DNA from 2 places in the Heyndrickxia vini genome. Region 1 is predicted to be linked to the other one. Evidence: riboswitches for the same ligand, from Rfam matches in the RefSeq annotation. Region 1 holds a riboswitch; the other holds the start of a gene.
What was found. A riboswitch is a leader RNA that binds a small molecule or an ion and turns the genes downstream of it on or off. The one in region 1 is predicted to bind preQ1.
Positions count from the first base shown of each region.

Region 2: linked by a shared signal. The riboswitch ahead of queF (preQ(1) synthase) and the one ahead of I5776_RS18045 (QueT transporter family protein) in region 1 are both predicted to bind preQ1.

Region 1 covers NZ_CP065425.1:3,612,254-3,617,381, reverse strand. Annotated here, with positions in the region: gene I5776_RS18055 (MFS transporter) at 1-690, shown strand, start outside; gene I5776_RS18050 (S9 family peptidase) at 798-2,597, shown strand; gene I5776_RS18045 (QueT transporter family protein) at 2,648-3,133, opposite strand; PreQ1 riboswitch class I at 3,142-3,186, opposite strand; gene I5776_RS18040 (MGMT family protein) at 3,275-3,592, shown strand; gene I5776_RS18035 (DMT family transporter) at 3,668-4,618, shown strand; gene I5776_RS18030 (endonuclease/exonuclease/phosphatase family protein) at 4,782-5,128, shown strand, end outside.
Region 2 covers NZ_CP065425.1:3,506,693-3,511,820, reverse strand. Annotated here, with positions in the region: gene I5776_RS17590 (class I SAM-dependent DNA methyltransferase) at 1-394, shown strand, start outside; gene I5776_RS17585 (PLP-dependent cysteine synthase family protein) at 459-1,385, shown strand; gene I5776_RS17580 (bifunctional cystathionine gamma-lyase/homocysteine desulfhydrase) at 1,394-2,530, shown strand; PreQ1 riboswitch class I at 2,597-2,643, shown strand; gene queF (preQ(1) synthase) at 2,764-3,264, shown strand; gene I5776_RS17570 (queuosine precursor transporter) at 3,283-3,924, shown strand; gene I5776_RS17565 (NfeD family membrane protein) at 4,146-4,709, shown strand; gene floT (flotillin lipid rafts scaffold protein FloT) at 4,731-5,128, shown strand, end outside.

The DNA of each region.
Region 1 (5,128 bases):
GTTCTTACTTTTATCTTCAGCTTTTTTATTAAACCTTCAAAAGAAGAACCAACTTTAACGAAGGCAGAACCGAAACATAAGCTTTCCTTTAAAGAATCTATTTTTGATAAAAAGGCGTTTGTTCCAAGTATTTTATGTGCACTTTTTTCAATTACGCTTGGAGGAGTCATTAGTTTTCTAAGAGAACTGGGTAAGGAGGAACACCTCGGGGGATCAGTTTCCCTTTTCTTTTTAGTGGTGGCCATTGTCATGTTAGCTGCAAGACCAGTTTCAGGAAGATTATATGATACGCTAGGACATAAAGTAATTATCTACCCCGCAGCAATTTGCGGAATCATTGGATTGTTTCTATTATCTATCACCCATAGTGCAAGTACTTTACTTTTTGCAGGGTTTTTCTATGGAGTGGCTTATGGAATGGTGACACCAACCTTACAAGCGATAGCGGTTAGTCTTGTTACTAAGGAAAAACAAGGAACTGCGAACGCAATGTATTTTTCCTCCATGGATCTTGGAATGGCTATCGGTTCAACAGGACTGGGCATCCTTGCTGCGAATAAGGGATTCCATTTCATCTATGGATTTTCAATTGTATGCATAGTTCTATTATTAATTATCTACACATTTCTTTTTATGAAAAAGAAAGAATCGGAACCAGAAACAGTAACAGCTACATCTCAAAGTATGTAATATAGAAAAGACGGTAATGGGCTTAGCTTGTTGCCGTTTTTTTTATAATGTATGGTATAATAATAGACAGATTTTTCTATATTGAAAGAATATAAGGGGTGGGATGAATGATTTCATTTTCAAAACCAGATGTGGAGCAATTTTTACGGACATTTGCTATTGAAGACTTTGCCGTAAGCCCGGATGAAAATCAGCTTGCTTTTAGCACAAATTTAAGTGGAAAGTATAATTTATGGGCGATGGATCTGCCAAATACGTTTCCTTACCCGCTCACATTTATCGACCAAAGCTGTCAAGATTTGATTTATGATAAGCAAGGAAGGTTTATCATTGCCGGATTTGATAAAGATGGGGATGAGAATACTCAGTTTTATGGGATTCCATTGCAAGGTGGGACGATGAAAGAAATCGTGTATCATGAAGGCACCCGGAATTTCATACCGATTTTATCGGATGATGGGAAAAAGCTTTATTACACATCTGCAAAAGACAACCCGACATATCTGAATGCTTATTGTTTAGATTTAGAGTCTGGTCAGGAAACGAAGGTATTGGAAGGAAAAGATGCAGCTACATACTTGATTGACTTTAGCCCTGATGAATCGACTTTTCTTTACTTTAAACATTATGCGAATACCCATACACTTTTATATGCGAGACATGATGAGAAAGATATTCTTCTAACCCCACCCACCGATAAACAGCATACTGCTAGCGATGGTGTGTTTGTTTCTGACTCAACTGTTTATTTACTAACCGATTATGAATCAGATTTTACTTATTTAGCTTCTTATAACCTTGAAACGAATACGTTTTTGAAAATAAAAGAATTTGAGAATGAGAGTCTGAGCAGCATCAAATATAATAAATCCAAACAAGTATTGTATATAAGCAGTGTCAAAGGTGTAGAAGATTATTTATATGAGTATGACTTGCAAAATGGGGAGTGGAGGAAGCTTCCTACACCATGCAGTGTCATTGAAAAGCTTATCGTTGCCAAATCGGGAACAATCTATTTATTAGGAAGAAGTGCAACAAAGCCACATAATATTTATAAGCTTCAAGAAAATGAGTGGACCCCATTAACTCAATATACTGTACCAGGTGTCGATTCAAATGAATTAGTTGAGCCTGAGGTCGTTAATTATAGTTCATTTGATGGACTTGAAATTGAATCACTCTTTTTCAAAGCAAAGAAAGAAAATGACAATGGTGAAATTATCTTTTGGCCGCATGGTGGACCACAAGCATCAGAACGGAAATTTTTCCGGGCTTCCTTCCAATTTTTCTTAAATCAAGGTTACAGCATATTCGCACCAAACTTCCGTGGCTCTTACGGTTATGGATTAGAATTTATGAAAATGGTTGAAGGTGACTGGGGATATGGACCTCGTCTAGATAATGTCGCCGGGTTAGACTGGTTAATTGAAAACGGTTATGCGGAAAAAGGAAATATTTTGTTAATGGGTGGAAGCTATGGTGGATACATGGCCCTTCTATTACATGGTCGACATGCTGATTACTTTAAAGCAGTTGTAGACATTTTTGGACCATCTGATTTGTTCTCATTTATCAATTCTGTTCCTGAAGACTGGAAACCTGTGATGGATCAATGGGTAGGAAATCCAGAGAAAGATAAAGAAAAGCTCATTGAGTATTCGCCAATTACACATTTAGATGGAATGACCAAACCTATGCTCGTCATCCAAGGAGCAAATGATCCTCGTGTCGTGAAAGAGGAATCTGATCAAATCGTTCAGGCGTTAAAAGATAAAGGAAGAGATGTAGAATATATGCTGTTGGAGGATGAAGGTCATGGTTTTTCGAAGAAAGAAAATGAAATTGCTGTTTATAAAAAAATCCTCACTTTTTTTGAACAATTTGTGGGCTCAAAAGTAAAAGCATAAACATAATAAAAAGAGCGATTGCTACTGTGAACTGCAGCAATCGCTCTTATTTATACTTGATTTTCAAAATGGACGCGTTTATTTAGGTTATAAAAGATTGGTGCACCTATTGCCATGACTACAAATTCACCGATTGCAGTAGTTAGCCATGTATAAAGAAAAGGAAAGCCAAGGGCTACCTGCAGCTCATATGCAATGATAAACATTGTAAAGGTGAACACAATTGTATTTACAATCATTCGGCCCCATATATTTTTTATAAAGTGGGACACCCCAATCGTAATCAATAATGCAATAATTGATTGCCCAACCCCATAAATTAGGTCAAAATTCGGCATTGGTGATAAAAAGAAGTTTGCAAGAATGACTCCTAAAACAATTCCAAAAAAGTATTTTTTATTAAATACGATTAAGTGGTTAAACATTTCTGGAATCCGGAATTGAATCGCCTTGAATCCGATCGGCTGGATAACAAGGGAAATTACAAAATACAATGCGGCAATAATCGCATTAACAACGAGTGTTTTTACTTTCATCTATTATTCTCTCCTTAGTTTTTTATCGTGGGATGGTTACGAACCACGTCTTTCAAAATTATTCAAGCTATTATAGTATAATATATATTACAATCACGTCAATCATTACTGAAAAACTAGTAGAAAAAGGAAAAGATGCATATGACTCCATTTACTTCTCAAGTCATTTCAATTATTCAACATATCCCCGAAGGAAAAGTGATGACATATGGGCAAATCGCGGCATTAGCGGGGAGCCCCAGGGCTGCCAGGCAGGTCGTCCGCATCCTTCACTCAATGAGTAAAAAGCACAAGCTTCCATGGCACCGTGTGGTAAATGCAAAAGGTCAAATTGGCTTCGCGGATGATGAATATTTTCAAATACAAAAATTTTCTCTTGAAAGTGAAGGAATTGAATTTGGCATGAATGACCGGATTGACCTTGGAAAGTATCAGTTTCATCCATTAAATCATGAATAGAAATGCAAATAATTACATTTACTTGAATGTGTTTTTCTGCTTACATCACCATTTAAATAAATTTAAGGAAATATTATGAATATCAACGATAAATCTTATTCTAGAACTAAAGGAATGGTATTAGTCCTAACTGGTGCTTCGTTATGGGGGATATCAGGGACTGTAGCTCAGTTTCTTTTCCAAAAGCAAGGGTTTAGTCCGGAATGGTTAGTCGTAATCCGTTTATTACTATCAGGCGTAATCCTTTTAGGAATTGCAGCCAAGAAGGAGCCAAAAAGTATTTGGGGGATATGGAAGAACAAATATGATATTTTCCGTATTTTATTGTTTAGTATTCTCGGAATGTTAGCAGTCCAGTATACATATTTTGCTGCGATTAAAGAATCGAATGCCGCAACAGCTACTGTATTGCAATATTTAGCACCGGTTTTAATTTCTTGTTACCTAGCAATGAAATCGAAAAGGCTGCCAACTTTTAAGGAGATGGCAGCGGTAATTTTAGCCTTGTTAGGTACGTTTCTTCTTGTTACACATGGGAATATTCAAAGCCTATCAATTTCTGGCATGGCATTGTTTTGGGGGCTTGCCTCAGCCGTTGCCTTAGCATTTTATACATTACAGCCCCATCAATTGCTGGCTAATTGGGGATCAACAATCGTTGTAGGATGGGGAATGCTGATTGGCGGAGTATGTTTTAGTTTTATTCATCCACCTTGGAAGTTTGAAGGACATTGGTCATTTAACGCATTTTTTGCAGTAGCGTTTATTGTCTTGTTTGGAACACTAATTGCTTTTTATAGTTATTTAGAAAGTTTAAAGTATATCAGCGCATCCGAGACGAGCCTTCTGGCTTGTATTGAGCCATTGGCAGCGGCTGTTCTATCGATTGTTTGGCTGCATGTTGCTTTCGGTGTTGTCGATTGGATAGGTTCATTTTGTATTATTAGTACAATCATTATTCTATCGACAGTTAAAACTGATAAGGTAAACATTATAGAAAATAAGGAAGAAAACATCTTATTATAAGTAAAAGGGCTGTTGCACATATTACTCCGAAAAAATTGCAACATATCTTGAGGCAATCTACGTTAGTTTCATCCAGAATTGTTCATTTAAGAAAAAATTCGTATCCATTCATCGACACCTTTCATTTACTATATGGAGTGTGTTAATGATTGGAGGTGAAAAGATGAAAATATGGGATGGTTTTCATCTTTCGATTCTCACATGGAATCTATATATGGGTGTAGAATTACCGCCGTTATTTACTTCAACACGAGATCAAATTCCCAATCTTGTGTCAAAGGTGTACCGTCAATTTCTTGCAACGAATCTACCTATTCGTGTAAAAGCAATCGCCCGTGAGATTGCCAGAAAGAAACCCGATCTTATTGGTCTGCAAGAAGCGGTTCGATGGCAATTAATTATTCCTAATTATCGTAAAGTCACTTATGATTTTGTTCAATTATTATTGATTGAATTGAAAAAAAGCGGTTTAGATTATGAAGTAGCTATTCAAAACAAAAATACATCCGT
Region 2 (5,128 bases), 110 kb from region 1:
TCGCAAAAAGATACCATACGTAAAAATTTTGGATGGGGATTTTTTAGAATTTCCAAAGATATCAGAGTCTATCGATACTTTTGTGAGTACTTACGCTTTCCATCACTTAACAGATGAGGAGAAAGCGAAAGCGATTAAAAAATATAGTACGTTGTTAAATAATGGTGGGAGAATTGTTTTTGCCGATACCGTATTTGCAACTTTGAATGCCAAGATGGAAATGATTCAAGATGCAAAGCGAAAAAACTTCCTTCGATTGGCGGAAGATTTAGAAAGAGAGTACTATACAACAATTTCAGTTTTACAGGATATTTTTAATCAAAATGGCTTTTCCGTCTCATTCACGAAATTAAATCCATTTGTCTGGTTAATAAATGGCGAAAAAGTAGAATAATAGATTCAGTAATTGCACCTAAAGCTTAAATAAAATGAATGATTGGCTAAAAGAGGGATAGGCAATGAAATATGCAAAGCATATCAGTGAATTGATTGGAAATACACCGTTAGTTGAAATTACTTCTTATTCACTTCCGAAAAATGTTCGTTTATTTGCAAAGCTGGAATATTTTAATCCAGGAGGCAGTGTCAAAGATCGCTTAGGTCAATATTTATTGAAACGAGCATTAGATGAAGGGAAGCTGCAGAAGGGTGGAACCATTATTGAGCCGACAGCTGGTAACACGGGGGTCGGCCTTGCGATGGCTGCTATCAAGTTCGGGGTAAAGGCGGTTTTCGTGACACCTCAAAAATTTAGTATCGAAAAGCAAACACTTATGCGGGCACTTGGTGCAACAGTCGTAAATACACCTACGGATATGGGCATGCAAGGTGCCATTGAGAAGGCGAAGGAGCTTTTAATAGAAATTCCTAATTCATATTACCCAGGACAATTTCAAAATTCCGCTAATCCAGATACGTATTATGAAAGTTTAGGACCAGAGATCTACGAAGCTCTTGATGGAAAGATAGATGTGTTTGTTGCGGGGGCGGGTTCTGGTGGAACGTTTATGGGAACTTCCCGCTTTTTAAAAGAAAAGCTTCCACAGATCAAAACGGTAATCGTTGAGCCAGAAGGTTCCATTTTAAATGGCGGGGAGTCTGGTTCGCATCGGACAGAAGGGATAGGAATGGAATTTTTGCCGCCATTTATTGATCGGGAATATTTCGATGAGATTCACACGATCTCAGATGAGGATGCGTTTTTTCGCTTAGCAGAGATTGCACGAAAAGAGGGGCTTTTAGTCGGAAGTTCTTCAGGAGCTGCTTTAGAAGCATGCTTAAGAGAAGCGAGGCAAGCAAAACCTGGAACGAATATCGTGACCATTTTTCCCGATAGCAGTGAGCGATATATAAGTAGCGGGATATATCAATTCAATGAAAGGTGAGAAAAAAGATGAAGAAGAAAACAAAATTTATTCATGGCGGCATTAGCCGTGATCCATATACAGGAGCTGTTTCGACCCCTATCTATCAAGTCAGTACGTACAAACAAGAGGGAGTAGGTAATTTTAAATATGAATATTCAAGAACGGGAAATCCAACTCGTGAATCATTGGAAAAATTGATTGCCGATATTGAAAATGGTACCCGTGGCTTTGCGTTCGGATCTGGGATGGCCGCGATAACGGCTGTGATGAATTTATTCTCATCAGGCGATCATATTATTGCAACGGATGATGTGTACGGTGGGACGTTCCGTGTGATGACAAAGGTTTTAAACCGTTTCAATCTTGAAGTGACGTTTGTAGACACAAGTGATTTAGATGCAGTAAAAAATGCCGTCCGACCTAATACGAAAGCTATATACGTCGAAACACCGACAAATCCTTTGTTAAAAATTACTGATATTCGTGCAATAAGCGGGATTGCAAAAGACAAAGGACTAAAACTCATTGTCGATAATACCTTTAGCACCCCTTACTGGCAAAATCCATTGGACTTAGGTGCAGATATTGTCCTTCATAGTGCTACAAAATATCTTGGCGGCCATAGTGATGTTGTTGCTGGCCTAGTCGTCGTTAATGATGAACAATTGGGTGAGGATGTTCATTTTATCCAAAATTCAACTGGTGGTATTCTCGGACCACAAGATAGTTGGTTATTGATTCGTGGGATTAAAACACTAGGCATCCGCATGGAGGAAATCGAGAAAAACACGTTAGATGTCGTGAAATTTCTGCAAGAGCATTCCAAGGTAGAAAAAGTCTTCTTCCCGGGATTAGCTGAACATCCTGGACACGATATTCATCGCACACAAGCAGATGGTTTCGGTGGAATGATTTCATTTACTGTAGTAAACCAAGAAAAAGCTTTATCTGTGTTAAAGAATGTGAAATATTTTACGTTAGCTGAAAGTCTCGGTGCGGTTGAAAGTCTTATTTCAATCCCATCACTAATGACACATGCGTCAATTCCACGGGAGCGTCGTTTAGAACTTGGAATTGAGGATGGATTAATAAGAATATCAGTAGGTATTGAAGATATCGAGGATCTCATTGAAGACTTAGGGCAGGCACTAGATTCTAAATAATTTGCCTATTGACGGAAATGACCATTTTTTATATGCTAAAATTTGTACAAATTCATACCCGTACATACGGGAGAGGTTCATAGCTGAAACCCTCTATAAAAAACTATGGATTCATGTCATTTAAAGCCATGTCCATATCAGGATATGGCTTTTCTTTTTGACCATTTATTATAGTAGCTATGAAAAAAGTGAACCTCTCTTAAATGTACGAAACATTTAAAGGAGGTTTTTTTATGTCTGGAAGAAAAAAAGAAGAAGGACTAGATGAATTAACATTATTAGGGAATCAAGGGACGAAGTATGCATTTGATTATGCACCACAAGTATTGGAATCAGTTGATAACTTGCATGTGGACCGTGATTATTTTGTGAAATTTAATTGTCCGGAGTTCTCTTCACTATGCCCAATCACAAACCAACCTGACTATGCAACTATGTATATCAGCTACATCCCTGATAAAAAAATCGTAGAAAGCAAATCTTTAAAACTATATTTGTTCAGTTTTCGAAATCATGGAGATTTTCATGAGGATTGCGTGAACATCATCATGAATGACCTAATTAAATTATTAGACCCGCGATATATTGAAGTGTGGGGAAAATTTACACCGCGTGGCGGGATATCGATTGATCCGTATTGCAATTACGGGAGACCGGGAACCAAATATGAGGATATGGCTGCATATCGTCTGATGAACCATGATATGTATCCTGAAAAAGTAGATAATCGCTAAGAAAGGAATCAATCGACTATGCTGTTATATTTAAATGGAATATTTGTAGGTTTATTAATTTTATCCAATATTGTCGCGGTAAAATTATTTAGTATCGGTGATTGGGCAGTGTTGCCCGCTGCCGTCATCATTTACATTTTTACGTATCCGATTGTGGATACGATTGTTGAAGTGTATGGAAAGGATGCGGGACGTAAAACGGTAAAAGCAGGCTTAATGACCCAAATGCTGGCCATTATTTTTATTACGATTACGATTTATTTGCCATCAGCACCATTTTTCGAGCATCAATCAGAATATCAAACGATTTTAAGTGGCAGCTTTCGAGTCATTATCGCGAGTCTAGTTTCGTACGCTGTTAGTCAGAATTTGGATGTATATGTTTTTAATAAACTGAAAGAAAGACATGGAGTGAAAAAGCTTTGGCTCCGAAACAATGCATCGACTATGCTTAGTCAATTAGTGGATACAGCGATTTTTATTTCAATCGCCTTTTTTGGCACAATGCCTGTTGCTGCATTAATCATGCTCGTCTTTACACAATACGTATTTAAATTTATCGCATCCATTGTTGCCACACCATTTGTATATGTATTAGTAGGTTGCATTCGAAAGAAACAATCAAAGTCTGGTTTAAATAAAATAGAATATTTGTCCTAGTCTAAATTATGATACAATAGATATATATCGATGCAGGGATGATCTCTGCATCGAAAAGTTTTATCTACATACATTTCTCCATTAGAAAAACACACGTAAACTTTTTGAAATATTTTTGAAACCTTCTTAACGTTTTATCCGTAAATAAATCATAAAGAAAAATTGAAAGGTGTGATCATCATTCATCATTTTCACTATAACACGTAAAGGATTTGGTGCGAATGACCATTTTCGGAACATCGATTGAAACGGTTTATTTAGTTCTCCTAATTGTTGCAGGGAGTCTTACGATTCTTTATATCCTATTTGGGGATATTTTCCATGGGATCGGAGAGGCACTCGGTTATTTACATCCAACATTAGTTTTATCTTTTATCACCTTTTTTTCCGCATCCGGCTATATTTTTGAGCGGGTAACCTCATTATCCAGCATTCTTATTATGGCCATTTCAGCAATTATTGCGATCATACTTGTCACACTTTTAAATGTGTTTGTCCTTATACCGCTATCCTCTGCAGAAGAATCACTTAGCTATACGGAGGATTCTTTAAAGGGACGGGTAGGGAAATTAATCATATCGATTCCACAAGACGGATATGGTGAAATTGTCATTGATAGTAAAAGTGGAATGATTTCTAAACCTGCCGCAAGCTACGAAAATCATTCAATTGAAGAAGGCAAACAAGTGTTAATCATTGAGGTAAAAGATGGTGTTCTTTATGTCGTCCCGTATGAAAATAATCGACTATATAATGAAGACCTTGAAAAAATAGAAACTATATAATTTTTGTTAGGGGGAGAAGCTATGCTTGAAGGTGTAGGACTATGGGTTATCATTGGGATCGTTGCATTTTTAATTATTGCATTAATTGGTGTATTCATTACAAAATATCGAACAGCGGGTCCCGACGAAGCATTAATCGTAACAGGAAGCTATTTAGGTGGACGCAACGTCCATACAGATGAATCAGGAAACAAAATAAAGATTATTCGTGGTGGAGGTACATTTGTGCTTCCGGTATTCCAACAGGCACAACCATTAAGCTTACTATCTAGTAAACTTGAAGTAACAACGCCTGAAGTGTATACGGAGCAAGGTGTTCCAGTCATGGCTGATGGTACGGCAATTATCAAAATTGGCGGATCCATCGGTGAAATAGCGACAGCTGCAGAACAATTTTTAGGAAAAACAAAACAAGACCG